DNA from 2 places in the Compostibacter hankyongensis genome. Region 2 is predicted to be linked to the other one. Evidence: riboswitches for the same ligand, from Rfam matches in the RefSeq annotation. Region 2 holds a riboswitch; the other holds the start of a gene.
What was found. Region 2 has a riboswitch for cobalamin ahead of metE (5-methyltetrahydropteroyltriglutamate--homocysteine S-methyltransferase). Riboswitches for the same ligand answer to the same signal wherever they lie in the genome.
Positions count from the first base shown of each region.

Region 1 (14,955 bases), on a different contig from region 2:
CCTCGGAGTCCCTTTCGGACAAGCAGGCGCTCGTCAACAACAGCACCAGCTCCTTTGCTTCGCACAATACCTCGCCGAGCCTGAGCGGAAATCTTCTCTACCGTCATAAGTTCCACAAAAAAGGCAGGACTTTTTCCGTCAACCTCAGCGGCAGCTATAACAAAAATGACGGCAGCTCCGTCAACCGCTCAGAGAACGGTTATTTTATCGGTACGGATTCCGCTTCCCAGGAGATCATCGATCAGCACAGCACGCTCAATTCGGTGAACCAGAGCTGGGGCGCTTCGGTCAGCTATACCGAGCCACTGTTCAAGGACCATTATCTGGAATTCGAATATGCCTACAACCAAAATAAAAGCAATTCCGACAAGGCCACTTATAACTTCAATCCGGCCTCCAAGGAATATGACGATTATGATTCCACGTACAGCAATATCTTTAAAAATACTTTTAACACGCAACGCGGAAGCGTGAACTTCGTGGGCAATAAGGAGAAATACGATTATACCATCGGTGTCAGCGCGCAGGATTCGCGTATGCGCAGCAACTGGGAAAATCATGACAGCGTGATCACCCAGCACACGGTGAACTTCTACCCGCAGGTAAATTTCCACTACAATTTCTCCAATACCAAACGCCTGCGGCTGGAATACCAGGGGGCCACACAGCAGCCCAGCATCAGTCAGCTGCAACCCGTTCCGGACAATACAGACGTGCTGAACATCCAGGTGGGCAACCCCGACCTGAAGCCGTCGTTCAGCAACAGCGTCCGGCTGCATTACAACTCTTTTAACCAGGAGAACTTCAGCGGCATATTTTCCTCGCTGAACTTTTCCACCGTATCCAACCAGATCGTCAACTCTACCACCTTCACCGACAGCGGCAAGCAGTACATCAAGCCGGTGAATGTAAACGGCAGCTATCAGCTGAACGGCTTTACCTTTCTTTCGCTGCCGCTCGACAAGCTGCACATGAAAGTAAGCCCGGGCACCTCGGTCAGCTTTTCGAGGAATGTAGGCTTTGTCAACGGCGATAAAAATTTCAGCAACAATTTCTCGCTCGGTCCGCGCCTGCGCCTCAGCTATGATCTGGAAGACCTTTTGGACCTTAATGTCGGGGGCAACGTCAACTATAACCATGTGGTCAACTCCCTGCAGTCCTCCCAAAACCAGGAATACTTCACCTACAACCTGTCGCTGGATTTCGAATATCACCTGCCGCTGGGTTTCCTGGTGGGCAGCGATTTCAGCTACATCACCAATACCGGTCTGACGGCGGGATATAACCAGAGCGTGGCCATGTGGAACGCCTATATCGGTAAAGACCTCTTGAAAAAGAAGGCCACCATCAAGCTGCAGGCCTTCGATCTGCTGAATCAGAATGTCAGCATCAACCGCGATGTACAGCCCACCTATATCGAAGATACCCAGAACATGGTGCTGACGCAGTACTTCCTGCTGACCTTTACCTTTAACCTGAACCGCATCGGCGGCCGCTCAGGCGGAGACCGGGAGTATCACCGGGGACCGGGTGGTCCGGGTGGCGGCATGCACATCATGCGCGGGGGAGGACCGCCTCCGCCGCCGGGGGGATAGGAGTTTCCGGTTTCTCGTTTGAGGTTCCGGGTTTGAGGTTGGATAGTCTAATGTCTAAAGTTTAAGGTCTGAAGTTCTATTCCGGACAGATAACCTTAGACTTTAGACCTTAAACTTTAAACTAAAATGCCCTTCACCTTTCCCCCTTCGCCTTTCACCTCCCCTTCAGGGGGCGGGGGTTCAAATATTCCCTTTCTTCAGCTCTTTCACCGCATAATCGGCAGCGCGGGCCGTCAGGGCCATATAGGTCAGCGAGGGGTTGACACAGTTGGTAGAGTCCATGCAGGCGCCGTCGGTAACGAATACGTTTTTCACCGCATGCATCTGGTTCCATTTGTTCAGCACTGACTCTTTCGGGTCGTTCCCCATACGGGCGGTACCCATCTCGTGGATGGCTAAACCGGGGTAAGATCCCTTGTCATAGGTCCTGACGTTCTTTATACCGGCCGCTTCCAGCATCTCGGCGGCGTCGTTCATCATGTCTTTGCGCATCTTGTGCTCATTTTCCTTAAAGCCTGCGTCAAAGACGATGGTGGGCAGCCCCCATTTGTCGCGCTTCTGCTTATCCAGGTATACCCGGTTTTCCTTGTAGGGCAGGCATTCGGCAAAGCCGCCGAGGCCCATCGTCCACATACCCGGCTCGGAGAGCATATCCTTAAAATCCTTCCCTACCCCCAGCTCGGCGATGCTGTGCTGCCATCCCTGCCGGGAGGCGCCGCCCTGATAGCCAAAGCCGCGCACGTAATCGCGTTTTTCGTTTTTGTCCACGTTCCGGTAACGCGGGATATAGATGCCGTTGGCGCGGCGGCCGGAATAATATTTATCCTCAAAGCCCGGCGCTTCGCCGGAAGCCCCGCAGCGGAAGTGATGATCCATGAGATAGTGCCCGAGCACGCCGCTGTCGTTTCCCAGCCCGTTCGGGAAACGGTCGGATACCGAGTTCATCAGCACAAAGGTGGTGCCGACGGCGGAAGCGTTTACAAATACGATCTTCGAATAATATTCGACGGTCTGCTTGGTATGGGCATCGATGACCCGTACCCCCGAAGCGCGTTGCTTTTTGGGGTCGTACATCACCTCGGACACGATAGAATCCGGTCGCAGGGTCAGCCGGCCGGTAGCCATCGCCGGGGGAAGGGTAGAGGACTGTGTGCTGAAATAACCGCCGAAGGGACAACCCCGGCTGCAAAGGTTGCGGTACTGGCAGGGACCGCGGCCATGGTGCTTCGCGGTAACATTGGCCACGCGGCCGATGGTCATCAGACGTCCGTTGAAGTTTTTGGCAATGCCTTCCTTCACGGACCGCTCCACGCAGTTCATCTCCATGGGCGGCAGAAATTGCCCGTCGGGCAGGGGAGCATAGTTTTCCTTTTGACCGCTGATGCCGGCATGACGCTCGGCATAATCGTACCAGGGTGCAATATCTTTATAGCGGATCGGCCAGTCGATACCGTGCCCGTCGCGGGCATTGGCTTCAAAATCCAGGTCGCTCCAGCGATAGCTCTGCCGGCCCCACATGATGGACTTTCCCCCGACGATATCGGGACGAAACCAATCGAACCGCTGTTTCTCCTCATACGGCGCATCGGCATCTTTGAACCAGTAGCTTTCGTTGAACTCGCTGTAGGGATAGTCGCGGCTGACAAACTCGTGGGTCTTCCGCTGCTCCGGCGTGATCCGCCCCCGGTGCCTGAACTCCCAGGGATCTTTCATCGCCGTGGTATAGCCTTTGATGTGCTCCAGCTGATGCCCCCTTTCGAGCATCAGCACGGTGAGCCCCTTTTCGGTCAGCTCCTTCGCCGCCCAGCCCCCGCTGAGCCCCGAGCCGATCACGATGGCATCATAGGTATTTTGCGCAACGGCTTTATTATTGTAGTTCATGATAAAAAGATTTCAGATATTCCCTTTCTTCAGTTCTTTAACGGCGTAATCAGCGGCCCGCGCGGTGAGCGCCATATAGGTCAGCGAAGGATTCTGGCAGGCCGTGCTGGCCATACAGGATCCGTCGGTGATAAATACATTTTTTACGGCATGCAGCTGGTTCCATGCATTCAGCATGGAAGTTTTGGGGTCCCGGCCCATTCTGGCCGTGCCCATTTCGTGTATGCAGTGACCGGGAGGCGAGTCTTTCAGCCCGTCGTAAGTATGGATATCTTTCAGCCCGGCAGCATCCAGCATCTCCGCTGCATCGTTCATCATATCCTTGCGCATCGCCAGCTCGTTTTCTTTAAAGCTGCAGTTGATCTTCAGGGTAGGCAGGCCGTAGGCATCGGTCTTGCTTTTGTCCAGCGTCGCTCCGTTCTCATGGTAAGGCAGGCATTCTCCCCAGGAGCCCAGCCCCATACCCCATTCGCCGGGCTCGGCCAGCTCTTTTTTAAATTCCACGCCGATCCCGGCGCTGGCGGCGCCTCTTCCCCAGCTGCCGCGGGAGGCTCCGCCCTGGTAGCCAAAGCCGCGTACATATCCTCTTTTTTCGTCCCCGTGCAGGTTGCGGTAACGGGGCACATAGACGCCGTTGGCCCTGCGGCCATAGTAATATTTATCTCCGAACCCGTCGAAGCGACCACCGGCGCCTACGCTGAAATGGTGATCCATCAGGTAGTGGCCCAACACGCCACTGTCGTTCCCCAGCCCGTTCGGGAAGCGGTTGGAGACGGAATGCATCAGCAGCCAGGTGGTGCCCAGCGTGGAAGCGTTGACAAAGACGATCTTTGCCGTATAATCTTCCGTCTTTTTGGTATGGGTATCCAGGATACGGACGCCGCTGGCGCGCTGCCGCGCTTCGTCATATAATACCTCCAGGGCTATGGCATCGGTGCGGAGGGTAAGATTGCCCGTAGCCATGGCCGCCGGCAGCGTAGCCGACAAGGTGCTGAAATAACCGCCGAAGGGGCAGCCCCAGTGACAGCGATTGCGGAACTGGCAGCTCTGACGCTTTACATCCAGCTGCGGCGCGGCCGCCTTGCTCAGGTTGGCGGTCCGCCCGATGATGATATGCCGGTCCTTCCAGCGGGCATTTACTTTGTCCCGGGCATGCTCCTCCAGACAGTTCATGTCCATCGGCGGCAGAAACTTACCGTCAGGAAGCTGCGCCAGCCCGTCGCGGTTCCCGCTGATGCCGGCAAACGTCTCCACATAATCGTACCACGGCTCGATATCCTTATAACGTATAGGCCAGTCCGTGCCGTGCCCGTCACGGGCATTGGCGCCGAAGTCCAGATCGCTCCAGCGATAGCTTTGCCGTCCCCACATCAGCGAGCGGCCGCCGAGGTGATATCCCCGCAGCCAGTTGAACGGCTGAACTTCGGTGTAGGGGTTCTCCCGGTCGTTTACCCACCATTGCTTTGTTTCGTCGTTAAATGCATAGCAACGCGACTGGATCGTATACTGCTCTTTTTCCTCCGGGGTGAGGCGGGTGCGGTGCTTGTTATCCCAGGGCGTATTCATGGCGGTGGTATAGTCTTTGATATGCTCCACCTTCCGGCCCCGCTCGATCAGCAATACTTTCAATCCTTTCTCCGTGAGCTCTTTGGCGGCCCACCCTCCGCTGATACCGCTGCCGACTACAATGGCGTCGTAGGTCTGCTGTGCGTTAGCTTTTCCGTTGTAATTCATGTTCTTCCTTTTAAAATGCACTGCATTTATACGCAGCGCGATCCTTCCCGCCCGGAAGAGAGATCTCCGGCAGGAAGTATAAGCGCAGCCTTGCTGCAGCCGCTCAGGTCGCCCAGGCCTTGTCGCCCTTGTGGTAGTCCACGCAGCCGTCGTAATGGCCGGGAACCTGCACATAACGGAGCGTCTCGGTGGCGCCCGGCTTGGAGGTAAAGAAGCCCAGGAGCGTCAGCTCTTTCAGCCTGCGGTAAAAAGCGAGGTCCTTGAACTGGCCTTTGTTTTTCCCCAGCACATCCTTGTCCAGCTGCGTCAAGGCTTCCGTCTGCTTTTCGGGAGAAAGCTCCAGGAAGGATTTCTTGTACTGCTTGCGGCAGCGGCTGTCAAAGGCAGCCAGGCCGTCATGGAACTGCTGCTGGTCTTTCTCGGGATAGCATTCCTGCATCATCATCACGATAAAGGCCGGCACGCCCGCCTCCTTGGCGCCGGGCGTATCGGTTTTCGGAATGATGATATCCGACATACGGTCTACCATGCTTTTTTCATCCTCGGTAAATTGGGTGCCGCTGCCCTTCTTCGGGGCCTGGCTGCAGCTGTCCAGCATTACGCTGAGCGTGGAAGCAGAGAGTGCGCCACCCATCAGGATGGCCACTCTTTTTACGGCGTCACGACGATCCATACAGTTTTTTTAAGGTGTAATAAGCCCACACGGGGCCATGATGATACCGGTGAACAAGTTATAAAAATTGCCGTAAAATATGCAAACAATTCTGTGCGATTAGGCGGATTGGGGGCTATATGCTACTTTTGAGCCGCTTTTGGTTGGCGTTATCGCGCCATGGAAAGGGAATCCGGTGGTCCCGTCTCACCGTGCCGTCGTATGGCGTTGCCTGCAGGGCTTACGCCGTCACCGGTACCGGGCGGGAGAATCCGGAGCTGACCCGCAGCTGTAAGCATCCCGTATGAACCGTCATTGCTGTGCCCGCCGGGCATGCTCCGGTTCATACCCCCGGCAATCAGTGTCACTGCGGCATTCCGCCAGACGGAACGCCGCGGGAAGGCCTGCCGGCGTACCTGTGATCACAGGAGGATGTAAGCCAGAAGACCTGCCAGAAGTAAATAAGCATTCACGGCTTCCGGGGATTGGAGCCGGATCGGTATATATTCAGCAGGTTTTCCCGTCCCGGGATATGCCGTGTCCTGCATTGCCCTCCGCTTCCCCCGCCCGTATTTTAAAAATTCACTGCCTTGAAGCGAAGGATGGCTTTTTTCCTGCTGCTGCTTCCTGCCGCCGGCCTGTTGTACCGGAAAGCGTGCTCCGCCCAGGATACTACCGGACACCGGCTCCTGCGGGACACCGCGCTGCGGGCGGTGGAGGTGGCTGCGCAAAGACAGGCGGCCTCCTTTTCCGCGTCTTCGCCCGTACAGCTGCTGGACAGCGCGCAGCTCAGCGCGCTGGGCGCGCGCTCCGTAGCCGGCGCCGCCAGGTATTTTGCGGGGGTGCTGGTAAAGGACTACGGCGGTATCGGCGGGCTGAAGACCGTTTCGGTGAGAAGCCTGGGCGCAGCGCATACCGGCGTGCTGTACGACGGTCTCCCGCTGAGCGATGCGCAGAACGGTCAGATCGACCTGGGGCGGCTGACGACGGACAACCTTTCACAGCTGACGCTGTATAATGCACAGCCTCCCGATATGCTGCAGCCCGCCGCCGCCTATTCCATGGCCACCGTGCTGTCACTCACCACTCGCAGGCCCGCTTTTGCCAAAGGACATTCGCTGAAAGGAGAAGCTGCTCTCGAAGGCGGCGCATTCGGCCTGCTGCAGCCTTCCGCCACGCTGCAATATGGCTGGAGCCCCAGGGGATACAGCACGCTCTCCGCCGGCTGGCAACAGGCCGAGGGGAAATATCCCTTTACCCTGCAGAACGGGGACAGCCTCCAAAAAAAACACCGGGAGAACTCCGATATACAGGCGCTGCGGCTGGAGTACGATACCCGGTACCGGTTCAGCGACAGCAGCGAGACAGCGCTCAAAGCCTATTTTTATAATGCCCGCAGGGGCCTGCCCGGAGCAGTGATCCTGTATAACGACCGCAGCCGGCAACGGCTGGACGACCGTGATTTTTTTATACAGGCCGGATGGAGAAAACGTTTCTCACCCCAAAGCAGGCTGCAGGTCAGCGGCAAGTACGAAGCTTCCTATAAGCGGTACCTGGACCCCGACTTCCTCAACAGCGAAGGTCATATGGAGAACCGGTACCGGCAAAAAACCTATTATCTGTCGGGTACCTGGAGCTACCGCCTTCGTCCTTTTCTCACCCTGGCCTACGGCAGCGATATCATGGCCAATACGCTGGACGCCAGCCTGCCGGACTTTGTTTATCCCACCCGCTTTACCTGGCTCAACAACCTGGCGGCGGCTTTCAGCTGGCAAAGGCTGGATATCCGGGCCAACATGCTCGGCACGCTCACAGGCGACCGGGTAAAAACGGGACCGCAGCCCCAGACGCGGAAAGTGCTCAGTCCCGCCGCAGCCCTTTCCTGGCAGCCGCGGGAACGGTTGCCGCTACGGCTTCGCTTTTTTTACAAAAGCATCTTCCGGATGCCCACCTTCAACGACCTGTACTATACGCTGATCGGCAATACCCGGCTGCGGCCGGAATTTACCCGTCAATACGATATGGGGCTGTCCTGGAATCCGCAGCTGCAGGGTCTTCTCTCTTCGCTGGCCTTTACGGCAGATGCCTATTACAATACGGTGCGGGACAAGATCATAGCCGTGCCGCGTCAGAACCTGTTCCAGTGGACGATGCTGAATGCCGGCAGGGTACATGCCAAAGGCGTAGATGCGGGAGCACGGCTTTTCTTCCGTCCCCTGCATGCCTTCCGGCTTACGCTGGGCGGCCATTACAGCTTCCAGGAAGCCCGGGACGTTACCGATCCTTCCGCCCCGGAATACGGACAGCAGCTGCCCTACACGCCGAAGCACTCCGGCGCCCTGCAGGCCACAATACAATACAAACCGCTTACCCTGGGATACAACCTGCTGTTTTCAGGGAGCCGTTACCGTATGGGCGACCCTATCGACTATAACCGCCTGCCGGCCTTTGTCACACAGGACCTTACCCTTACCGGCCGCCTGCCCGCCGGCAGGGGCGGCATGTGGGAGCTGACGGCGGCCGTGGACAATCTCTTTAACCGGCAATACGAAATAGTGCGCTACTACCCTATGCCCGGGCGGTCCTGGCGGCTGGGGCTGCATTACCGGTTCTGAAACGGTATAACCTAAACGTATAAACGAAGATATCATATTATATCACAAAACACCCCTTATTATGAACAGATCACGATCCCTGAAATGGCTGATACCCGCCCTGTTTTTGCTGAATGCCTGCAGCAAAGACGACAATCCTGCACCCCGGCCGCCGGAAGTAAAACCCACCCACGGCGTATATGTGCTGAGCGAAGGCAGCTTCGGCGGTAACAATACGGTATTGTCCTATTACGATTTTGCCATGCAGAAAACCCAGCCTTTTGAAGCAGACCTGTACCGCGCAGTCAACGGAGAAGGATTGGGCGATACGGGCAACGACCTGCTGATCTACGGGAACAAGATGTATGTCGTGATGAACGTAAGCAGCTATGTGGCCGTGCTGGATGCCGCCACGGCAAAGCGTATCGACTCGGTATCCTTCACCGGAGCCGGAGGAAAGAAGCGGGAGCCGCGTTATGCGGTGGGCGCCGCCGGCAAGGTCTTTGTCAGCGCTTCCGACGGCACGGTCACCGTCATCGACACCGCTACCCTCACCGCTGAAAAACAGATCCGGGTGGGCAACAGTCCCGAAGGGATGGCCGTATCCGGCAACAGCCTGTATGTGGCCAATTCCGGCTGGAAAGAAGCGCTGACCGGGAAACCTTATGACAGCACGGTTTCCGTCATCGACCTCTCTACGCTGAGCGAAACAAAGCGGATCGTTACCGGCATCAACCCCCGGAATATACAGGCTACGGCTTCCGGCATGTTATATGTCAGCACATCCGGCAATTACCAGGATGTACATGGGAAACTGTATGTCATCGATGGCAAAACACAGACGCTGGACCGCACGCTGGACCGCGAAAGCCCGCTTATCGCCATATCCGGCCGCACCGCTTACCTGTATAATACCAACGACTTCAGCGGGAAGGCCACCCTGGCAGTGATGGATACCGAAACCGGCGATATCCTCCGGGAACAGTTCATCACCGACGGCACCAAGGTACAGTCGCCCTATGGCGTCTGCATAGATGACAGTAACGGTGACGTATATATTACGGATGCCCGGGATTATACGGCATCGGGGGAAGTATTCTGCTTCGATAAGGAAGGAAAGAAAAAATTTTCCTTTTCGGTAAGACCCGGCGTGAGTCCAAACCACGTAGCATTCCTGCGCTAAGCGCGGTATTTTTTGCGGCGATCTCAGGGCATTTTGGCCCCGGCGGCGGCGGCGGTCTTTTGGACATACCGGATAATTAGCGGAAATTTGATCGGGAACAGGAGCCCTGAACGCAGCTCCCGTTTCCGGAACCGCACGGCAGGAACACAGGCCTCGCCGCGCCGGCTCCTTAATTTTCGTATCATGACGGTATTGACTTTTACCTTGATCATCCTGGCAGGATCATTCATGGCCGGATTGCTGGGATCGTTGACCGGCCTGGGCGGCGGCTTTATCATCATCCCGCTGCTCACGCTGGGTTTCCATGTCGATCTGCGGTATGCGATCGGGGCTTCCCTGGTAGCGGTGATCGCCACCTCTTCGGGAGCGGCCGCAGCCTATGTGCGGGAAGGCATCACCAACATCCGCCTCGGGATGTTCCTCGAGATCGCCACTACTGCCGGCGCGGTCGGCGGAGCGTTGCTGGCTGCCTACACCCCCACCCACGTCATCGCGGTGATCTTCGGAATCATCCTGCTCCTGTCTGCGGGGCTGTCTCTCCGCAAGCGCCAGTTTCATATTGAAAGAACATCAAAAAGCCGGCTGGCAGAGCAGCTCCGGCTCAACAGCAGCTATCCTTCCCGGAACGGCGCGGTGGATTATAAGGTACGGCATGTTCCCGGCGGCTTTCTGATGATGATACTAGCCGGCCTCCTTTCGGGCTTGCTGGGAGTAGGCTCCGGCGCATTGAAAGTGCTGGCGATGGACAACGTGATGCGCATACCTTTCAAGGTGTCCACCACGACCAGCAATTTCATGATCGGGGTCACGGCAGCCGCCAGCGCGGTTATTTATTTTCAGCGGGGCTATGTCGATCCCGGTCTTGCCATGCCCGTGCTGGTGGGCGTGCTCGCCGGGGCGCTCCTGGGATCACGCTGGCTGATACAATCCGAATCTGCCTGGATCAGGGTGCTCTTTACCGTAGTCCTGACGATACTGGCTGTGGAAATGATCTACAACGGCTGGGCGGGAAAGATATAACAACAGGAAAAGCAAATACAGATGAAACGCTTTTTTTCCAGGGCTTACTGGCAGGATCGTGATATGGAAGCCGTCATGGGCCGGCTGCTGCGCGCCGGCGTATTGTTGTCCGGGCTTATTGCCCTGGTCGGCGGCATCCTGTATCTTTTCCAGCACCAGGGTATTCATCCCGGATATCATGTCTTCCGGGGAGAAGCCGGAGCGCTGCTCTCCCTGAAGGGTATTTTCCAGGGCATGGCCGCCCTGCGGGGAGAGGCGCTCATCCAGTGCGGCGTATTGCTGCTCATCGCCACGCCCATTGCCCGCATCCTGTTTTCCGTCATCGCCTTCCTGATCGAAAAGGACTATCTCTATCTGGCCATTACCTTTCTGGTGCTGCTCATTATGGGGTTCAGCATCGGGGGCGGGTTCGGGGGATGAACCCGCCTGTGCTGCCTGTCATAATCCCGGGTTATGACAGATAAAAAGGAATGATTTCCATTCTTCTGCTTTTGCTGTTACATTTGTTCCGTCACAACACAGTTCAGGAAGAACATGACGGAGCATGCAGTCAAAACCATCACCCGGCTTACCCGCGCTATCTGCTGGCTGGCCCTGGTTTGCCTGCTGGAAAGCCTGGCCATCTTTTTCTACCCGGAGTTGCGGACCTTCTTCCGCCGGACGCCGGCGGAGCAGAAAGCAACCGCAGCCGCTGTTCCTGCCCAGGCTTCCCCGGAGCCGTCAAAGGCAGAGCAGCTTTGGTCGGCTCCCGATCCTGCCGGCATTCCTGCCGGAGAAACCGGCGAGCTGATCCGCTACGGAAAAGAGCTGATCGTACACACCGCTGCTTATCTTGGCCCGCAGGGCAGCGTACGGAAGATATCCAACGGCATGAACTGCCAGAACTGTCACCTCGGGGCGGGTACCAAAGCCTGGGCGCTCAACTTCAGCGGCGTACGCACCCTGTATCCGGTATACAAGGCGCGGGACGACAGGATGGTGGATGCCGTGCAGCGGGTCAACGGCTGTTTTGAACGGAGCATGAACGGCGTACCCCTGGACACCGCTTCGCGGGAGATGAAAGCCATGGTAGCTTATATGGAATGGCTCGGTAAGGATGTTCCCGAAGGCAGCAAGCCGGCCGGCATCAGCCTTAAGAAGCTGGCTTATCTGGACAGGGCCGCAGACCCGGAAAAAGGACAGGCGGTCTTCATGACCTACTGCCAGAGCTGCCATGGTGCAGACGGGCAGGGCCGGCTGAATGACAAAGGCAACGAATATATGTACCCGCCGCTATGGGGACCGCACAGCTACAACGACGGCGCCGGACTTACCCGGCTCTCCAACTTTGCGGGCTTTGTAAAGAACAACATGCCGTTCGGTACAACCTACGAGCATCCGCTGCTGAGCGATGAGGATGCCTGGGATGTGGCGGCTTTCGTGGACAGCCAGCCCCGGCCGCATAAGGACCAGCGCCACGATTATAAAGACCTGACCAAAAAACCGATTGATCATCCTGAAGGACCCTACGCCGATTCTTTCAGCGCAAAACAACACAAATACGGGCCCTTCCGCCCCATCCAGTCTTATTACCGGGAGCTGGCCGCAGGAGGCAAGCCCTGATATTCCGTTTCATTAAAACAAAAAGCCTGTTATGAAGTTAAACACCTTTCTTTTAGCTATACTCCTCCTGTCCGGTGCGGGTATATTTGCCACGAAAAGCGCGCATGCCCAGGACAGCTTTCACGGCGCTACGGCCCGCCTGAAAAAATACAAGGCCATTTACGTGCTGGATGAATCCGACGATAAGAAGATCCGCGGCACGCTCCGCAATATCGGCAATGCGCTGAATGATCCCCGTCTGAAAGGCAAGCTGGAGGTAGAGCTCATCGCCTTCGGCGACGGTGTGACGGTTTACCAGAAATCCGGCCCTTACGAAAGTCTGCTGAAGGATCTGCAGGCCAAAGGCGTTATCCTCGCGCAATGCGACAATACCATCCGGGAGCGCCATATTGATAAAAACACGCTGTTCTCCTTTATCTCCTATGTACCCAGCGGTAACGGGGAGATCATCATCCGGCAGCAGCAGGGCTGGGCCATGGTACATCCCTAAACGCCTGCGGGCGCACCGCGTATAGTCATTCCCGTAATATGCCGGCGGGTCCGGTGTACGGTAAGTCATTTTATCTTCCAAAGCAAGTGTATGAACGTTTGGCAAAAGATTATCCCGGCAATGCTTTGTCTGGCCGGCCTGTGCAGCGCTGCCCGCGCGCAGGATCACCATTTCGATCCTCCCTGGAACACGCCGCCTGAGAGCAAGGTGCAGTTTACCGTTCCGGGGATCGACAATGTGCCCGATCTTTTTGGGGACATCAACGACCCCCAGCTGGTGGTGTTCTTCGCCGGCAATCAGTTTATGGTAATGGACAGCCTACTGGCCGCATTTAAACGGCGGTATCCGCAATACCGGCGCATCTTTGTGGAAACGCTGCCGCCCGGCATACTGGCCAAACAGATAGAAGCCGGCAGCCTGACGATCGGCAACCTGCGGATCAGGCTGAAGCCCGACGTGTATACCGCAGGAAAAGGCCGCATAGACCAGATGCCGGATCTCTTTACCCAGACAAAGGTGTATGCCTATAACCGGCTTGCGCTGATGGTGCAAAAAGGCAATCCCCAGCACATTACAGGCATGCGGGACCTGCAGCGGAAAACGGTCCGGATATCCATGCCCAACCCGGCCTGGGAAGGAGTGGCTGCCCAGATTCAGGCCGCCTATGTAAAAGCAGGCGGAGCATCGCTGCGCAAAGCGGTCATGGAAACCAAGGTAAACGACAGCAGCACTTTTCTCACCCGCATTCATCACCGGGAAAGTCCGATGCGGATACTGTACGGACAGTCTGACGCAGCGCCGGTATGGTACACCGAGGTTCGCTATCAGCAATCGATCGGACATCCCGTCGAAGAAGTGCAGATCCCCGAAAAGGAAAATGTACGCGCCGTTTATATGGCCGGCCAGATGAAGAACGCGCCCCATCCGGAGGCGGCCCGGGACTTTATGAACTTTATTACCGGGCCGGAGGCGGCGGCCATATACCGCAGCTACGGCTTTACCACCCCTGAATAAGACGGGTAAGCAAACGATCATCCAGCCCGCTGTACAGCGGGCTTTTTTTATGGCCGGCAACATCCGCATGGCTTCTGCGAGACCGGCAAAACGGCTGCCGGCTCAGAAACGGTAGGACAGTCCCCCGCCCCATTTATAATCCGAGCTGTAGCCGCCGGTGACCGAAAGATCGCGGGTAAGCATTCCTTCCAGGTTTACCTCGAACTCTTTGTCCGTATTCACGCTGTAGTTCAGCCATACCCTGGGGAACAGCCAGGTCTCCCCGCTCAGCTCAAACCGGACATGGGCGCGGTTGTCGATCCGCAGGTCGGCATTCAGAAAGAAGGGCAGCAGGTAACGGACGCCGGCTACTCCCCGTATGTCCTGCCCGGGTAAAGCCCTGCCGCGATCCTTATAGTAGCCGAGGTATTCATGCTTGTTGCTGAGCACCACGCCGGCATAAGGGCGCAGGTATCGGGTGACAAAACGTTCGTACGTCCCCGTTATCTCGTCCTTGCGGTTGCTCCAACCGTAATCGCCCTGCAGCTGCACCCAGTTTTTCCGGTTCGAATAAGAAAGATAGCCTTCTCCATGGCCGGAGGCGGCAGTGGCCTCACCCCAGAAAAACCAGCGGTTATCCTCGTTCATCAGCATCCCGTGATGAAAATGATGCATCGTATCCGGGGCTCTGTAATCCGCGTAGCGGAAGGTTCGCGCCATACCCGTCATCATATGGTACAGCACATGGCAGTGGAAGAACCAGTCGCCGGGCTCATCCGCAGCAAACTCGATGGTAACGCTGCGCATGGGCGGCACAATCACGGTATGCTTCAAGGGGGAATAGCTGTCCTGTGCATTCAGCACCCGGAAAAAATGTCCGTGCAGATGCATGGGGTGATACATCATCGTCTGGTTGTTCATGGTGATGCGCAACACCTCTCCCTCATGCACCTGGATGGAGTCTTTTTCGGAGAGGGTCCTGCCGTTGATGCTCCATATATAGCGCCACATGCTGCCCGTAAGGTCAAAGGTCAGCTGCCGCAAGGGGTGAACCGCCGTATCAAAGGCGGTGGACCGGGGCGCACGCAGCAGATCATAGGTGAAAGGAGCCGCGTCGTGCACAGGTCCGGAAGGAGCGCTGTCTGTTACCGCCGGATGATGCATGCCATGCATCCCTTCCATATCATGCATATCATGTCCTCCATCCATCT
Region 1 covers NZ_BAABFN010000006.1:183,320-198,274, forward strand. Annotated here, with positions in the region: gene ABD851_RS13120 (outer membrane beta-barrel protein) at 1-1,595, shown strand, start outside; gene ABD851_RS13125 (GMC oxidoreductase) at 1,776-3,476, opposite strand; gene ABD851_RS13130 (GMC oxidoreductase) at 3,489-5,210, opposite strand; gene ABD851_RS13135 (gluconate 2-dehydrogenase subunit 3 family protein) at 5,314-5,883, opposite strand; cobalamin riboswitch at 6,007-6,332, shown strand; gene ABD851_RS13140 (TonB-dependent receptor) at 6,453-8,477, shown strand; gene ABD851_RS13145 (DUF5074 domain-containing protein) at 8,539-9,639, shown strand; gene ABD851_RS13150 (hypothetical protein) at 9,663-9,824, opposite strand; gene ABD851_RS13155 (sulfite exporter TauE/SafE family protein) at 9,823-10,659, shown strand; gene ABD851_RS13160 (DUF1634 domain-containing protein) at 10,681-11,079, shown strand; gene ABD851_RS13165 (c-type cytochrome) at 11,194-12,261, shown strand; gene ABD851_RS13170 (DsrE family protein) at 12,293-12,751, shown strand; gene ABD851_RS13175 (molybdate ABC transporter substrate-binding protein) at 12,842-13,765, shown strand; gene ABD851_RS13180 (multicopper oxidase domain-containing protein) at 13,868-14,955, opposite strand, start outside.
Region 1: another riboswitch for cobalamin. It lies ahead of ABD851_RS13140 (TonB-dependent receptor); the one in region 2 lies ahead of metE (5-methyltetrahydropteroyltriglutamate--homocysteine S-methyltransferase).

Region 2 (14,955 bases):
ATAGTGAAGTATACCCATGGTCTTACTTACGAAAGCTTTATTGCTGATGACAAAACTATAGATGCAGTAATCCGCAATTTTGAGATCATAGGCGAGGCGGCGAACCGGCTTCCTGAAGATTTCAAAGATAGATTTAACCAGATTGACTGGCATCGGGTCCGGGGATTCAGGAATCGCATTGTTCACGATTATTTTGGCATCGATTACCAGATTGTCTGGATCATCAAAGAAGACTATTTGGAAAGCCTTATTCAGGAAGCAGAACAAATATTGACGCAAATCTGAATCTTTTACATTCCCCCTTTTTATCCTGAAATGCGCTTTCCCCTTTATGAGAATTTTAACACCGGCTTGTTCATGATTATGAGCGAAATACGTATGTTTACAGCTGGTTTATTATGCGCCGCTATCTTGCCTATATCATCTGTGTGCTGGCGCTGGGGGGGATTGTAAAACGGGCTGCCGCCCAGTCGCCCGTCAGCTTGATCGGTACCATCCGCGACCAGGACACGAAAACCCCGCTCCGGATGGCAAGCATACATGTGCGCGGCACCTCAGACGGCACACTCACCGACAGTGCGGGCAATTATTCCATCCAGGCCCTGCCGGGGCGCTGGCTGGTATTTTCGTACCTGGGCTACTATGCAGACAGCGTACAGATCAATTCCCTCTTTCCCCGTCAGCGGCTCGATATCGAGCTCCGGAAAAATCCTTACAATCTCGCGGAAGTAGAGATCCGCGGCCGCCGTATAGACTATTCGCGGGACTCGGCGCAGCGGAGGAATCTTTTCGGGGATGTGCTGGATGAGCAAAAAACGCACGGCCTGGGCGCCGTATTCAGTCCCGTTTCCGGTCTTTATGATGCCTTCAGCGGCAGACAGAAGCGAAAATGGCGTTTCCAGAAAGAATATGCCGCCTACGAGCAGCAAAAATTTACGGAGTCCCGGATACGGCCCGGACAGGTGGAAATCCTTACCGGCCTCAAAGGGGATTCGCTGGACATGTTCATGTATTGGTACCGCCCCTCCTATCTTTTTGTCCGGCGCGCGACGGATTATGAGATCTTCAGCGATATAAAAGCTGCCGTGGCCCGTTTCCGGAGGCTGGACTGGAAACAGATCAAAAGTCCTGCTCCCATACGTCTGCAAAGCGATGAATAGCCGCCTTACCAACATAATCATTCATCCGGCCAGCGGGCTTTGAGATCAAAGTCCGGAATCCTTATGTCGTCAATCCGGCTTTCAGGTATTCGTTGTTCAGCTTTGCGATATTGGTGATGGCGATGTCTTTCGGACATTCGGCCTCACAGGCTCCGATATTGGTGCAGCTGCCAAAGCCTTCCTTATCCATCTGGGCCACCATGTTCAGCGCGCGGGAATGTCTTTCGGGATCGCCCTGGGGCAGCAGCGCCAGCTGGGTTACTTTGGCGGATACAAACAGCATGGCAGATGCATTCGGGCAGGCTGCCGCGCAGGCCCCGCATCCGATACAGGCAGCGGCGGCAAAAGCGGCATCCGCTTTATCTTTCTCCACGGGAATAGCATTGGCGTCGACCGCATTACCGGTGTTGACAGAGATATATCCTCCGGCTTCGATGATCCGGTCGAACGAGCTCCGGTCCACCACCAGGTCCTTGACCACCTTAAAAGGTCCTACCCTCCAGGGCTCCACCACGATGGTGTCTCCGTCCTTAAAAAAGCGCATATGCAGCTGGCAGGTGGTGGTGCTCCGGTTGGGGCCGTGCGCCCGCCCGTTGATATACATGGAGCAGGCACCGCAGATGCCTTCCCGGCAGTCGTGATCAAAGGCTACCGGCTCTTTCCCTTCGTTGATCAGCCGCTCGTTCAGCACATCAAACATCTCCAGGAAAGACATGTCTTCCGAGATACCCGGTACATCATACGTTTCGAACCCGCCGCGGGCACTTTCGTTTTTTTGTCTCCAGACCTTTAGTTTCAAGTTCATATCGTTACTCCTATGGTTAAAGGATCAGATTTTCCTTATTTGTCTGCATAAGTCAAACCAATTATATCCAATCACTTCATCTCCTCATCATCAAATCATCAAATTACCAAATCATCACTTGTAGCTCCGCTGCGTCGGATGCATCACCTCGTAATTCAGCGGCTCCCGGTGCAGCTCGGCCACGGCCTCGTCCCCTTTATACTCCCAGGCGCCCACGTAGCAGAAATGCTCATCGTCGCGCTTGGCCTCTCCTTCTTCGGTCTGATACTCTTCCCGGAAATGGCCGCCGCAGCTTTCTTCGCGGTGCAGGGCATCCCGGCATACCAGCTCGCCCAGCTCCAGGAAGTCGGCCACCCGGCCGGCTTTCTCCAGCTCAGGGTTCAGCTCATCCATTTCACCCGGTATGCGTACATCCTCCCAGAAAGCTTTCCGCAGGGCCCTGATCTCCTCGATGGCTTCCTTCAGCCCCTGCGCATTGCGGGCCATCCCGCACTTGTTCCACATGATCTTGCCCAGCTCTTTATGAAAATGATCCACGGAATGTTTTCCGCGGATGTTCATCAGCTTTTCCAGCTTGTCCCGCACCTGCTTTTCCGCCGTTTCGAATGCGGGGTGGTCGGTCGGGATGGGAGCGGTGCGGATCTCGTCGGCCAGATAGCTGCCGATGGTATAGGGGATCACAAAATAACCATCCGCCAGCCCCTGCATGAGCGCGGAGGCGCCGAGGCGGTTGGCTCCATGATCGGAGAAGTTGCATTCGCCCAGGGCATAGAGGCCCGGCACGGTAGTCATCAGCTCATAATCCACCCATAGCCCGCCCATGGTATAATGCACCGCAGGATAGATGCGCATGGGGGTTTCATAGGGATTTTCACCGGTGATCTTCTCATACATCTCGAAGAGATTACCGTATTTCTCATTCACTGCTTTTTTCCCCAGCTCGCGGATCGTATCGTCGGAAGGATCGTGCAGCTGCTGCTTGTGGGCGGCGGCCTTTCCGTAGCGGATGATGGCCGAGGCATAATCCAGGTATACGGCCATCTTGGAAGGTCCTACGCCATAGCCGGCATCACAGCGCTCTTTCGCAGCCCGGGAGGCCACGTCGCGCGGTACCAGGTTGCCATAGGCCGGATATCTTCTTTCCAGGTAATAATCGCGCTCCTCTTCGGGGATATCACCGGGTTTGCGGGGATCGTCCTTCTGCTTGGGCACCCAGATGCGGCCGTCGTTGCGCAGCGATTCAGACATCAGGGTGAGCTTGGACTGATGGTCGCCGGATACCGGTATGCAGGTGGGATGGATCTGGGTATAGCTGGGGTTGGCAAAGTAAGCGCCTTTCTTGTGCGCCTTCCAGGCTGCCGTCACATTGGAGCCCATGGCATTGGTAGAAAGGTAAAAGACGTTTCCGTACCCCCCCGTGCAGAGCAGCACGGCATGGCCGAAGTGGCGCTCCAGCCCGCCGGTCTTAAGGTTGCGGGCGATGATGCCGCGGGCCTTACCGTCGATCATCACCACGTCCAGCATCTCATGACGGGCATACATGGTTACATTTCCCAGGGCCACCTGCCGTTCCAGGGCCGAATAGGCGCCGAGCAGCAGCTGCTGACCGGTTTGCCCCGCGGCATAAAAAGTCCTTTGCACCTGCACGCCCCCGAAGGAGCGGTTGCTCAGCAGACCGCCGTACTCCCTGGCAAAGGGCACACCCTGGGCCACGCACTGATCGATGATATTGGCGCTCACTTCCGAAAGCCGGTATACGTTGGATTCCCGGGAGCGGTAGTCGCCGCCTTTCACCGTATCATAAAAAAGGCGAAACACGGAGTCACCGTCGTTCTGGTAGTTCTTGGCGGCGTTGATGCCGCCCTGGGCCGCAATGCTGTGCGCCCGGCGCGGGCTGTCCTGGAAACAGAATGCTTTTACCTGGTATCCCAGCTCGGCGAGGGTAGCGGCAGCCGAAGCGCCGGCCAGACCCGTTCCGATCACCACTACTTCTATCCGGCGTTTGTTGGCCGGGTTCACCAGCCGGCATGTGCTTTTATACTTGGTCCATTTTTCTTCCAGGGGACCTGCCGGTATTTTAGCATCCAATTCCATAATCTTCCTTCCTTTTTAAGGACAATGGTATTAATAAAACGTTTAGCGAATCACATTAAAGTACATCAGCACCGGCATCAGCGCAAAGATCAGCGGCACAAGGATCGAAAAGGCCGTACCGATACCCCTTACGATGGGGATATATTTTTTTGAGCTCATCCCGAAGGTGCGGAAGGCGCTCTGAAAACCGTGCATCAGGTGAAAAGAGAGGGAGACTACCCCGACCAGATAAACGATCACCAGCCAGCCGTGGCTGAAGGTGTCCTTCATTCTTTCAAACAGGTTGAGCTCTTCCCCGTGCAGGATCTGGTTGCTGCGGTTGGGGATCCAGAAATTGGACCAGTGGATGATCAGGAAGATCAGGATCAGCGTTCCCAGCAGACCCATGGAGCGGGAATACCAGTTGGTGACCTGGCTTTCACGGTTCATCGCATACCGCACCGGCCGTTTCCGCCGGTTCTGGAACTGCAGGGCCAGCGCCTGGATGATGTGCACCGCGAAACCCGCGATAAGACCTACCTCCAGGATATGCATGATCCAGTTGGTCCCCATGAAATGAGCCACCTTCAGAAAGGTCTCACCATGGTCCGGAACAAAAATACAGGCGTTGATGCTACAGTGAACGATCAGGAAAAGAATGAGAAATAAACCGGTAAACCCTATCACGATCTTCTTGCCGATGGCGGAAGTAAAGAACTGACCCCACTTCATATTGAAATTTTATAAAATAAAATGTGTTAGTAAAACGATCTGTCAAAAACCGTTACAAATTTACATGTTAATTGGTAATGTTGGGGCTGATTTCTGCGGAGGCCGGGAAAGCGGACGCATAAAGCCCGGATCAGCCCGGGTTGGAAGGACGGCAGATCATCGACCGGACTTTGAGCCGAACCGTTTACGGGATGCCGGGCCGGCCGGCATCCCCCAGGTTCTTTCCCGCCCGCCGACGAGGGAGGGGAAAATGAAAATGTGCTTATGCAACGCCGGAGCCTACCCTGCGTCTTGCCTCGCGGGCGGCCTGTACCATGTTTTCCAGCGCAGCCGCCGTTTCCGGCCATTTCCGGGTTTTCAATCCGCAGTCCGGATTTACCCAGAGATTGCCCGCGGGCAGCAGCGCGGCGGCTTTTTCCAGCAGACCCAGCATCTCTGCCACGGAAGGCACGCGGGGAGAGTGGATATCATACACGCCGGGTCCGATCTCGTTGGGATAGCGGAAACCCGCAAAGGCTTCCAGCAGCTCCATCTGCGAACGGGAGGTTTCGATGGTGATCACATCGGCATCCATTGCCGCAATATGCTCGATGATGTCGTTGAATTCGCTGTAGCACATGTGGGTGTGTATCTGGGTTTCATCCTGCACGCCGGCTGCCGATATCCGGAACGACTTCACGGCCCATTCCAGATAGTTCTGCCGGTCTTCCCGGCGCAGGGGCAATCCTTCGCGGATAGCCGGCTCATCGATCTGGATCATGCCGATGCCGGCTTTTTCCAGGGCGTTCACCTCATCCCGGATGGCAAAAGCGATCTGGTTGGTCGTCTCCCGGCGGGACTGATCGTCGCGTACAAAAGACCACTGCAGGATGGTGACCGGCCCTGTAAGCATGCCCTTCACCGGCCGCTCCGTATGCGACTGGGCAAAGCGGCTCCAGCGCACCGTCATATCCCCCGGGCGGCTGACATCGCCATAGATCACCGGCGGTTTCACACAGCGGCTGCCATAGCTCTGCACCCATCCGTTACGGGTAAATAAAAAGCCGTCCAGCTGCTCCCCGAAATATTCCACCATATCGTTGCGCTCATATTCTCCGTGTACCAGCACATCCAGACCGGCCTCCTCCTGCCAGCGGATCACCTCCACGGTAGCTTTTTCGATCTCGGCATCATATTGCTCCGGTGTCAGCAGGCCTTTCTTCAGCGCGGCCCGCAGCCGGCGGATATCATCGGTCTGGGGGAAGGAGCCGATGGTGGTCGTGGGAAAGCGGGGAAGCCCGAACCGTTTGTGCTGCAGCGGCTGGCGGACGTCAAAGCCGCTGTGGCGCCGGGCATCTGCCTCGCTCATGGCGGCTATGCGCGCCTTTACGGCCGGATTATGAATGCGCGCCGAGGCACGGCGGCTCTCGCGGGCCAGGCGGTTGGCTTCGAGGAGCGCCGTCTCCCCTGCTGCAATGCGATACAGCTCATCCAGCTCCTGCAGCTTTTGCCGGGCAAAGGCCATCCAGTTTTTTACTTCACCGGGAATATCCGTTTCCAGATCCAGGTCAAAAGGGGTATGCAGCAGCGAGCAGCTGGGAGCGATCATCGTACGTTCGCTGCCGATGGCCGCTACCGTCTTTTCGATCAGCGCCAGGGATGAGCGATAGTCGTTTTTCCAGATGTTCCGGCCGTCTACTACGCCCAGGGAAAGCGAAAGGGAGCCGGGGATCGTCTTCAGCACGGCATCCAGCTGCTCCGGAGCCCTTACCAGATCTATATGCAGGGCGCTTACCGGCAGACCGGCCGCCAGGGAAGCGTTTTCGCGAAGACCTTCAAAATAGGTGGTCAGCAGTATTTTAATGCCTTTGCAGGACCGGCTGATCTCGCGGTAGGCATACTCGTAAGCGGCTTTTTCGGCTTCATCGAGGTCCATGGCCAGAAAGGGTTCATCCAGCTGTACCCAACCGGCGCCGTAGCTTTGCAGCCGGTTCAGGAGTTCTACGTATACCGGTACCAGGCGGCTGATCAGGTCGATCTTCCGGAACCCGGCCTCCTTTTCTTTTCCCAGCAGCAGATAGGATACAGGGCCGATCAGCACCGGCTTGGGTATTTTTCCCGTCACCTGGCGGGCGCCGCTGAAGGCGTCGAATACCTTGTTGGAGAAAAGACGAAACTGCTGTCCGGCGGTAAACTCCGGCACGATATAATGATAGTTGGTATCAAACCACTTGGTCATTTCCATGGCCGTGATATCGAGGCCGTCGCGCTGATAACCGCGCGCCATGGCAAAGTAAAGATCGGTTTCCGTATTTCCCTTTACGTCGGTCACCACCGGCGTATAGCGCTCCGGAATAGCGCCCAGCAGCAGCGACATGTCCAGCACATGATCGTAATAGCTGAAGTCGTTGCAGGGGATCAGGTCTATGCCGGCCTGCAGCTGCAGCTTCCAGTGTTCTTCCTGCAGCTGCCGGGCTACGCCGGACAGCGCTTCGCGGCCGGTCTTTCCGGCCCAGTATTGTTCGCAGGCTTTTTTCAGTTGGCGTTGTGCCCCGATGCGGGGATAGCCGAGGTTGTTCTTGAGCATTGTATGTATTGGGTTATGGTATAACAATGACCTGTCATGGACCGGCGACGCTGCCGGCCCGGTGGTTCTATACCGGAAAAGACAAATGCCCGTTCAACCCGGCATGCCGGATGTACGCGAAAAAAAGAAAATAGCAAGGGGGGAATACGTCTGCAGCGGACACACTTCGCCCGCAGCTTCCTGTTCCTGTCTCCTGTGGATAGCGGTAGTTCATATCGGAAAGAGGCAGGCCCGACTATTGCTTTATTCCGCGAAAGCATTTGTCTTTATGCAAGGGCAAGTATCCTGGCTTGTTTCCTGCTGCAGAACGGCCTTCCCAACGGAGCAGCGTTATTACCGCTACCGACAGTGGCCTTTTTGTCCGGCAGAGATGAACGGTTACCCGTTCACCGGAAACATACAGTTGCGCGACAGCCCGTGATTCCCACACGGTTCCTTTTTAAAGGACGGCGACGACGGCCGTCCTGTCCATTGCACAGATAATAAACCAAAGAGCCGGGACAAAGGTAAAGATAAAACTGAAAGGCGCAACTACTGCAGCCGCCTCAGCATCCAGTTGTCCACCAGGTTGAAGAGATGATGCGGAAGATAGGTACGCCAGCGGTCGTTATCCAGGAAGTTTACAAAATGATCCAGATGGGCCGAACGGAATTCCTGCGCCGTATGTTCCGGCAGGTTCAGCAGCACCACCCAGCCTCCTTCGTCCCGGATATCCTCGATCCATTCTTCGTAATAGCAATCATCCGAACTGTGGAAGTTCAGCACATTTTCACCGATGAGGATAAACTTGTAAATACCCTTGGCGATCATATCATCGATCACCTCCCGCTTGAGGGTCATGATATCGTTTTCGATACAGTCGTTCCATTCGCCGATCAGCTCGATCACCGCAAAGTTCAGCTGGTAGTCTGCATACAGCACCTTTAGATAAAGATTTTGCGCGCCGAAATCATCCCACTGGGGATGGATATAATAGTTATATACGGTCTGGGAATACGCAAATTCGTTGTGCTCGCTGCCATAAAACGGCGACAGCTCGTCTTCTTCAGGAACATACAAATGGCGCCAGTTGTAATATGGTTCAATATCCTGCATAGGCTTCCACGGCCCGCTTTACACTACCATACTTCAGCAACAGGTTTTTGGCACCTTCATAATCGGTAAGCTGCAGCCGCTCCATGATCATCTTCACCCCCCTGTCCACCAGCTTTTCATTGCTAAGCTGCATATTGACCATCTTATTGTCTTCCACCCTGCCCAGCTGTACCATCACGGAGGTGGACAGCATGTTCAGCACGAGCTTCTGAGCGGTACCGCTTTTCATCCGGGTGCTGCCGGTAATGATCTCGGGTCCTACCACTACAACAACCGGATGGTCTGCATGTTCAGTAACGGGCGCTCCGGGATTGCAGGTGATGCAGCCCGTGACAATTCCTTGCCGGCGGCATTGTTCCAGCGCCCCGATCACGTAAGGGGTAGTACCGCTGGCGGCGATGCCCACCACCACATCCTTTTCCGAAACTCCGTAAGCCTGCAGGTCTTCCCAGCCCTGCTCCCGGCTGTCCTCCGCAAATTCCACGGATTGCCGGATGGCCGTTTCCCCGCCGGCGATCAGTCCGATCACCAGACCGGCCGGAACCCCGTAGGTGGGCGGACATTCCGAAGCATCCACCACACCGAGGCGTCCGCTGGTGCCTGCGCCGATATAAAAAAGCCTTCCGCCGGCCAGCATTTTGTCTACCGTGGCCAGCACCAGCTTTTCGATATCGGGAATGACCTTTTCCACAGCAGCCGGCACCATACTGTCTTCCGCATTTATATTACGAAGCAGCTCCGCCACGCTCATTTTCTCCAGGTGATGATAGGTAGACGGCTGTTCCGTTATCTTTTCAAACATGACGAACATAAATTACGCAAATTTACACGAATAAGCCTTTCAGCCCGCCGCTTCTTTTTTATGATAGGCAACCAGCCCGTCCATAGGCGCCTTTAGGATATTGCCGCAGGTAAGCTCGTAAGCTTTGCAGAGCATCCGCACCACGTCGCGGTATCCATGGGCTATGCCGCCCACAAAATGAACCGGCGCCTTCCGGCGCCCGGCATAACGGTAGATATGACGAAAGAAAAAGTCATCCAGCCCTTCTTCCAGGATACTTTCGACGGCCTTATGCCCCCTGTTCTCCTGCAGGAAAAGCGAGCAGGAGGCGAGATAACGGTTCGCCAGCGGCTCCTTGTATATCTTATCCAGTATCTCGCTGCGGTCCGTGTCGTACTTCTCCTCAAAGCGGGCTGTCAGCTCCGGGTCAAAAAAGTGGTAGAGATAATGCTGCAATACCTTCCTTCCCAGATATGCGCCGCTGCCCTCATCGCCCAAAATATAACCCAGACCGGGATCGCTCTCCGGGATCGTTCTGCCATTAAAATAACAGATGCTGGAGCCCGTTCCCAGGATGCAGGCAATGCCGGCGCTGCGTCCGCAGAGGGCCCTGGCGGCCCCCATCAGGTCGTGTGTCACCTGTAGCTTTGCCCCGGCAAATACTTTTCGCAGGGCTCTTTTTACCACGGCTGCATTCTTCGGATCGGCACAGCCCGTTCCGTAGTAACAGACGCGTTCTACCCGGGCAGCGGCCCTTCCCAGGCCGGGCAGCAGCTCTTTGTTAAAAATATCTTCCATCTGGGTGCCGGTCTGGAAATAGGGACTGATACCCTGCGTGCGCACCATTTTTTTACGGTTGCCGGAGAGCAGGCACCAGGTTGTTTTGGTGGAACCGCTGTCGGCGATCAGGATTTGAGGTTGCGGCGTCATCATAGGAACAGGTTGGAGTAGCCGGATGAAATGTTAAATATCGAATCAGGCTGTTTTATGTTATTTTTGCCAAATGGCCGAATTCAGATGCTAAAATAAAAAAAAGGAGCCTAAACGGGTATAATAACATGGCTGACAGGCAATCAGGTAAAAAATTCAAGGTTTTCATCCCTTTGTTGTTTTCCGTTACGCTGGCCGCCGGCATGTTGCTGGGATTTAAGCTGCGCGATAAACAGGGTTATAAAGCGTCCTACTTCTTCTCATCGGGACAGCGCAATACGGTTCAGGAAATCCTCAACCTGATCCGGGTAAAATACGTGGACAGCCTGCACGATAAAGACCTGAACGCCGACGCCATCGCCGGCATACTCCGGCACCTGGACCCGCACTCGCTTTATATCGCCCCTTCCCGGCTGAGCTCGGTCAACGAGGACCTGGAAGGAAACTTCCAGGGCATCGGTATAGAATTCAACATCTTCAGCGATACCGTCAACGTCATCTCGGTGATCTCCGGGGGACCGTCGCAGGAAGCGGGGCTGCAGACGGGCGACAAGATCGTCCGTGTCGGGGATTCCCTGGTTGCGGGTAACGGTATCACGGCAGATCGTATCCGGGAGCTGCTGCGGGGACCGAAAGGCTCCGCCGTGAAGGTGACGCTGCTGCGCGACGGGCAGCTGCTGCCGGTGGAGATCCACCGCGGCATCATTCCGCTGCACAGTATCGACGCCGGATATATGGCTACACCGGATGTCGGCTACATCCGCATCAACCGCTTTGCAGCCAATACTTACCGGGAGTTTATGGACACCATGCTGGTCCTCCAGCAAAAGGGTCTGAAAAAGCTGATCATCGACCTGCGACAGAATCCCGGCGGATATCTCGATGCCGCGACCAAGATAGCGGATGAGCTGCTGAGCGACGACAAGCTCATCGTATATACCCAGGGCAAGAGCTATCCCCGCACCGACTACCGCTGCGATAAGCCGGGCATCTTCGAAAAGGGCAATCTGGCCCTGCTGGTGGACGAAGGCAGCGCCTCTGCCAGCGAGATTCTTTCGGGGGCCGTCCAGGACTGGGACCGGGGCACCATCATCGGCAGGCGGACCTTCGGAAAGGGGCTGGTACAGGAACAGTTTCCCCTGTACGACGGCGGAGCGCTGCGGCTTACCGTTGCCCGCTACTATATCCCCTCAGGCCGCTGCATTCAGAAATCCTATAAAAAAGGAATCGAGGATTACGACGAGGATATCCTGCACCGGTACCAGCACGGGGAGCTTTCCACGGCAGACAGCATTCATTTCGCCGATACCACGCACTACTATACACGGATCAAGCACCGTGTGGTTTACGGCGGGGGCGGTATTACGCCGGACGTGTTTGTGCCGCTGGATACTACCCATATAAACGGCGCGCTTGCGCTGCTATATACCCAGAACACCCTGTATAATTTCGTGTATGCATACTACAGCCGGCACCGGAAGCTTTTTGACGAGTATCAGGACGCGGCCGATTTCAGCAAGCGTTTTCATGTTTCCGACGATATCATGCAGGCCTTCCGGCAATATGCCCGCAAGGAGGGGAAGGACAGCCTGCCGGCGGCAGGGTCCGCCGATGAGCCGGAGCTGCGGGAGCGCCTGAAAGCCTTTTTTGCAAGGCAGCGCTGGAGCACAGAAGGCTACTATGAGGTCAGCAATGCCGGTGATCCGATGCTGACCAAAGCCCTGGAACAGCTGGGAGGATAAAATGCATTCGTCTTTATTACCACCGCTTTATCCGGCCTTGTTACGCGACCCGGCGTCTGCGGCTTCATAGATACGTTCGATGATATCCACCACCTTCATGCCTTCCAGCGCATTTGTAGTGATGGCGGAGCGCCCCTTCAGCACATCCACGACGTTTTCGATGACATAATGATGGTTTTGCGCGGACCCCTTATAGGCGCCGTAATCATTCCCGGGGTTGGTGGCGGCCAGCTCAGGCATCACATAGTCCTTTACATGGCAATATTCCACCTGCTCCATGTATTGACCGCCGATCTTTACTGAGCCGTTCTCCGCGATGACGGTCATGCTGCTTTCGAGGTTTTTGTCCCAGACGGAAGTGGAGAAGTTGATGCTGCCCATGCCTCCGTTTACAAAATCAAAGCTGACAAAACCGCTGTCCTCAAATTCGGTGAGGCTGCTGTGGCTGTGGTCGGCCAGCCTTGTCCGGATATGGGTGATATCTCCAAACAGCCAGTAGAGGATATCTACAAAATGGCTGAACTGGGTAAAGAGCGTCCCCCCGTCCAGCGACCGGGTGCCATGCCAGCTGCCGGGTACATAATATCTTTCATCGCGGTTCCAGTAGCAATTCAGCTGCACCATATAGATGCGGCCCAGCTTTCCGGACGTTACCAGCTCCTTGATCCATACCGAGGGCGGCGAATACCGGTTCTGCATCACGGCAAATACATGCCGGTGCACCTGCAGGGCCTTAAAGATCACTTTTTCGGCATCCTGCCGCGTAAGGGCCAGCGGCTTTTCGATCACCACATGCCGCCCGGCTTCCAGGCTATGCATGGCCTGCTCCGCATGAAAGCCGTTGGGCGTAGTGATGTTGATCACATCCGCCTCCGGACCTTCCAGCAGGAAGGCTTCCAGCGAAGGAAAAAAGGGAACGGAGAACTTATCGAGCCCCAGGGCTTCCCGGGGCCTGACGTCGGCCAGCGCCACCAGCTCGCTTTCCGGATTCCGGGATATCATCTCGGCATGTCTTTTCCCGATATGCCCGCAGCCGATTACGGCAAACCGCACTTTTTGTTCCATAGCTATGACCGCATCACTTTGAAAGATTCGTGTACAAGGGGGCAAAGATAACCGAAAAAGCCCGGCAGCGGCCCCCGGCATCTTTCCGGCGGCCTCCGGCCGGCTGTACCATTGCCGGCGTCTCCCGTCATGGCTTCACCGAAAATTTGTACAGCGATTCGGTCCGGTAGGTATCTCCCGGCTTCAGCACAGTGGAAGGAAAGTCCGGCCGGTTGGGGGAATCCGGAAAATGCTGGGTCTCCATCGCAAACGCGGTGCGCGGATCATCCTTGTGACCGCCGCTCATGGCATTCTTGCTTTCCATAAAATTACCGCTGTAAAATTGCAGACCGGGCTCCCGGGTATATACATCCATGACGATGCCGGACTGATCGCCGGTTACGGTGGCCGCATGGTTGAGCCCCGAACCCTTGTCTTCGTTCAGCACAAAATTATGGTCGTAGCCGCGACCGTTCTTCAGCTGCTCATTGTCCTCCCCGATACGGGCGCCGATGGCGGTGGCTTTCCGGAAATCAAAGGGGGTTCCTTCCACGGAAGCCAGCTTGCCGGCAGGAATAAAAGTGGAATCGATCGGTGTATAACGGTCGGCGTTAACCCATAAAAGATGGTTAAGGATGGTGCCGCTGCCCCAGCCGTTCAGGTTAAAGAAGGCATGGTTGGTCAGGTTGACCACGGTCTTTTTGTCGGTGACCGCCTCATAATCCAGCTTGAGGGCATTGTCTGCCGTAAGGGCGTAGGTGACCTTCACCTGCAGGTTGCCGGGAAAGCCCGCCTCCATATCCTTGGCGAGGTAGCGCAGCTCCAGCGTGGAATCATTGAGCTGGCTGGCATCCCATACCACCTCCTGGAACCCGGGCTTTCCGCCATGGAGGGCATTGGGCGGGTTATTGATAAACAGCGTATAGGACTTACCGTCCAGGCTGAACTTACCTTTGGCGATCCGGTTGCCATAGCGGCCGATGGTAGCGCCGAAATACGGCTCCGTAGATTTCACATAGCCTTCCACGTTATCAAACCCGGCCACCACATCGGTGGGGGTCCCGTTTTTATCCGGCACCACCAGGCTCACCAGCCTTCCCCCGTAGTTGGTAACGGCGGCCTGCATGCCGCTGTGGTTTTTTAAAACATAGAGGTTGGTAGCCTTGCCGTTTATCGTGTCGCGGAAGCCGGCGGCATCCGGGATGAGGGCTGATCCGGCTGCTGCGCTGTCCCCGCCCTGCGCTTCTCCCGAAGGAGCGCCGGGCTGGCAGGATGCCAGGAGCAGAATGCCGGCGAAGAAAGCCAGGGCAAAGGAAGAGGTAAAGGTGAGTGACCGCTGATGTATTTTCATAGATTGAATGTTTATCGGGTTAGGTATGTTTATACGGCTCCGGAGCTGCGGCTCCGGTTTTTAATTATCATATGGTTTACTGCGACTGACCTTTTACCACCGGGAAGGCCGATATCCTGAGCCGGGCCGCACCCATCGGTATCAGGGTCAGCGACTCTTCGGGCGTGCTCACGGCCACCGGACTGGGCGGCAGCGTATCGCAGAGCCCGTATTGGTCGATGGTCCAGGAAGGTATCTCCCTCCCCTTCGTTTTTATCAGCAGGGGCACGTGCTGCTGGCTGAAGGGGAAATCATCCGCCGGCCAGCTTTTCTTCACCACGGTAAATGCTTTTGCCGGGTCGGCCTGGTCCAGCTCCAGCCCGTAGTTCCATTTGCTGTCCGGGTAGATCTCAAAAGCGGGCCATTTTGTCGCATCCGCATCTTTCTGCCATTTGCTGTCGCCGATGGCGGAGGTCCTGCTGTCTGCCTGCTCATAGTGCTCCTTGATCTGCAGCGAAAAGGTCAGGGGGCCGTAGTTGACGCTGGCGCTCTGTTTGTTTTCGGCCCAGCGGCGCACCGATACCTGCATGGGCAGCTCCAGCGTTATCTCGTCCTTATCCTGCCAGGTGCGGGATATCCGCGTATAGGAGGCGGGCGTATTGCTGTGTTCCAGCGCCTTGCCGTTCACATATATCTT
Region 2 covers NZ_BAABFN010000001.1:892,871-907,825, reverse strand. Annotated here, with positions in the region: gene ABD851_RS03740 (HepT-like ribonuclease domain-containing protein) at 1-285, shown strand, start outside; gene ABD851_RS03735 (carboxypeptidase-like regulatory domain-containing protein) at 399-1,160, shown strand; gene ABD851_RS03730 (succinate dehydrogenase/fumarate reductase iron-sulfur subunit) at 1,222-1,965, opposite strand; gene ABD851_RS03725 (fumarate reductase/succinate dehydrogenase flavoprotein subunit) at 2,080-4,059, opposite strand; gene ABD851_RS03720 (succinate dehydrogenase cytochrome b subunit) at 4,102-4,770, opposite strand; gene metE (5-methyltetrahydropteroyltriglutamate--homocysteine S-methyltransferase) at 5,033-7,336, opposite strand; cobalamin riboswitch at 7,595-7,824, opposite strand; gene ABD851_RS03710 (hypothetical protein) at 7,868-8,431, opposite strand; gene murQ (N-acetylmuramic acid 6-phosphate etherase) at 8,418-9,242, opposite strand; gene ABD851_RS03700 (N-acetylglucosamine kinase) at 9,273-10,145, opposite strand; gene ABD851_RS03695 (S41 family peptidase) at 10,271-11,884, shown strand; gene ABD851_RS03690 (Gfo/Idh/MocA family protein) at 11,912-12,949, opposite strand; gene ABD851_RS03685 (aldose epimerase family protein) at 13,077-14,279, opposite strand; gene ABD851_RS03680 (beta-L-arabinofuranosidase domain-containing protein) at 14,356-14,955, opposite strand, start outside.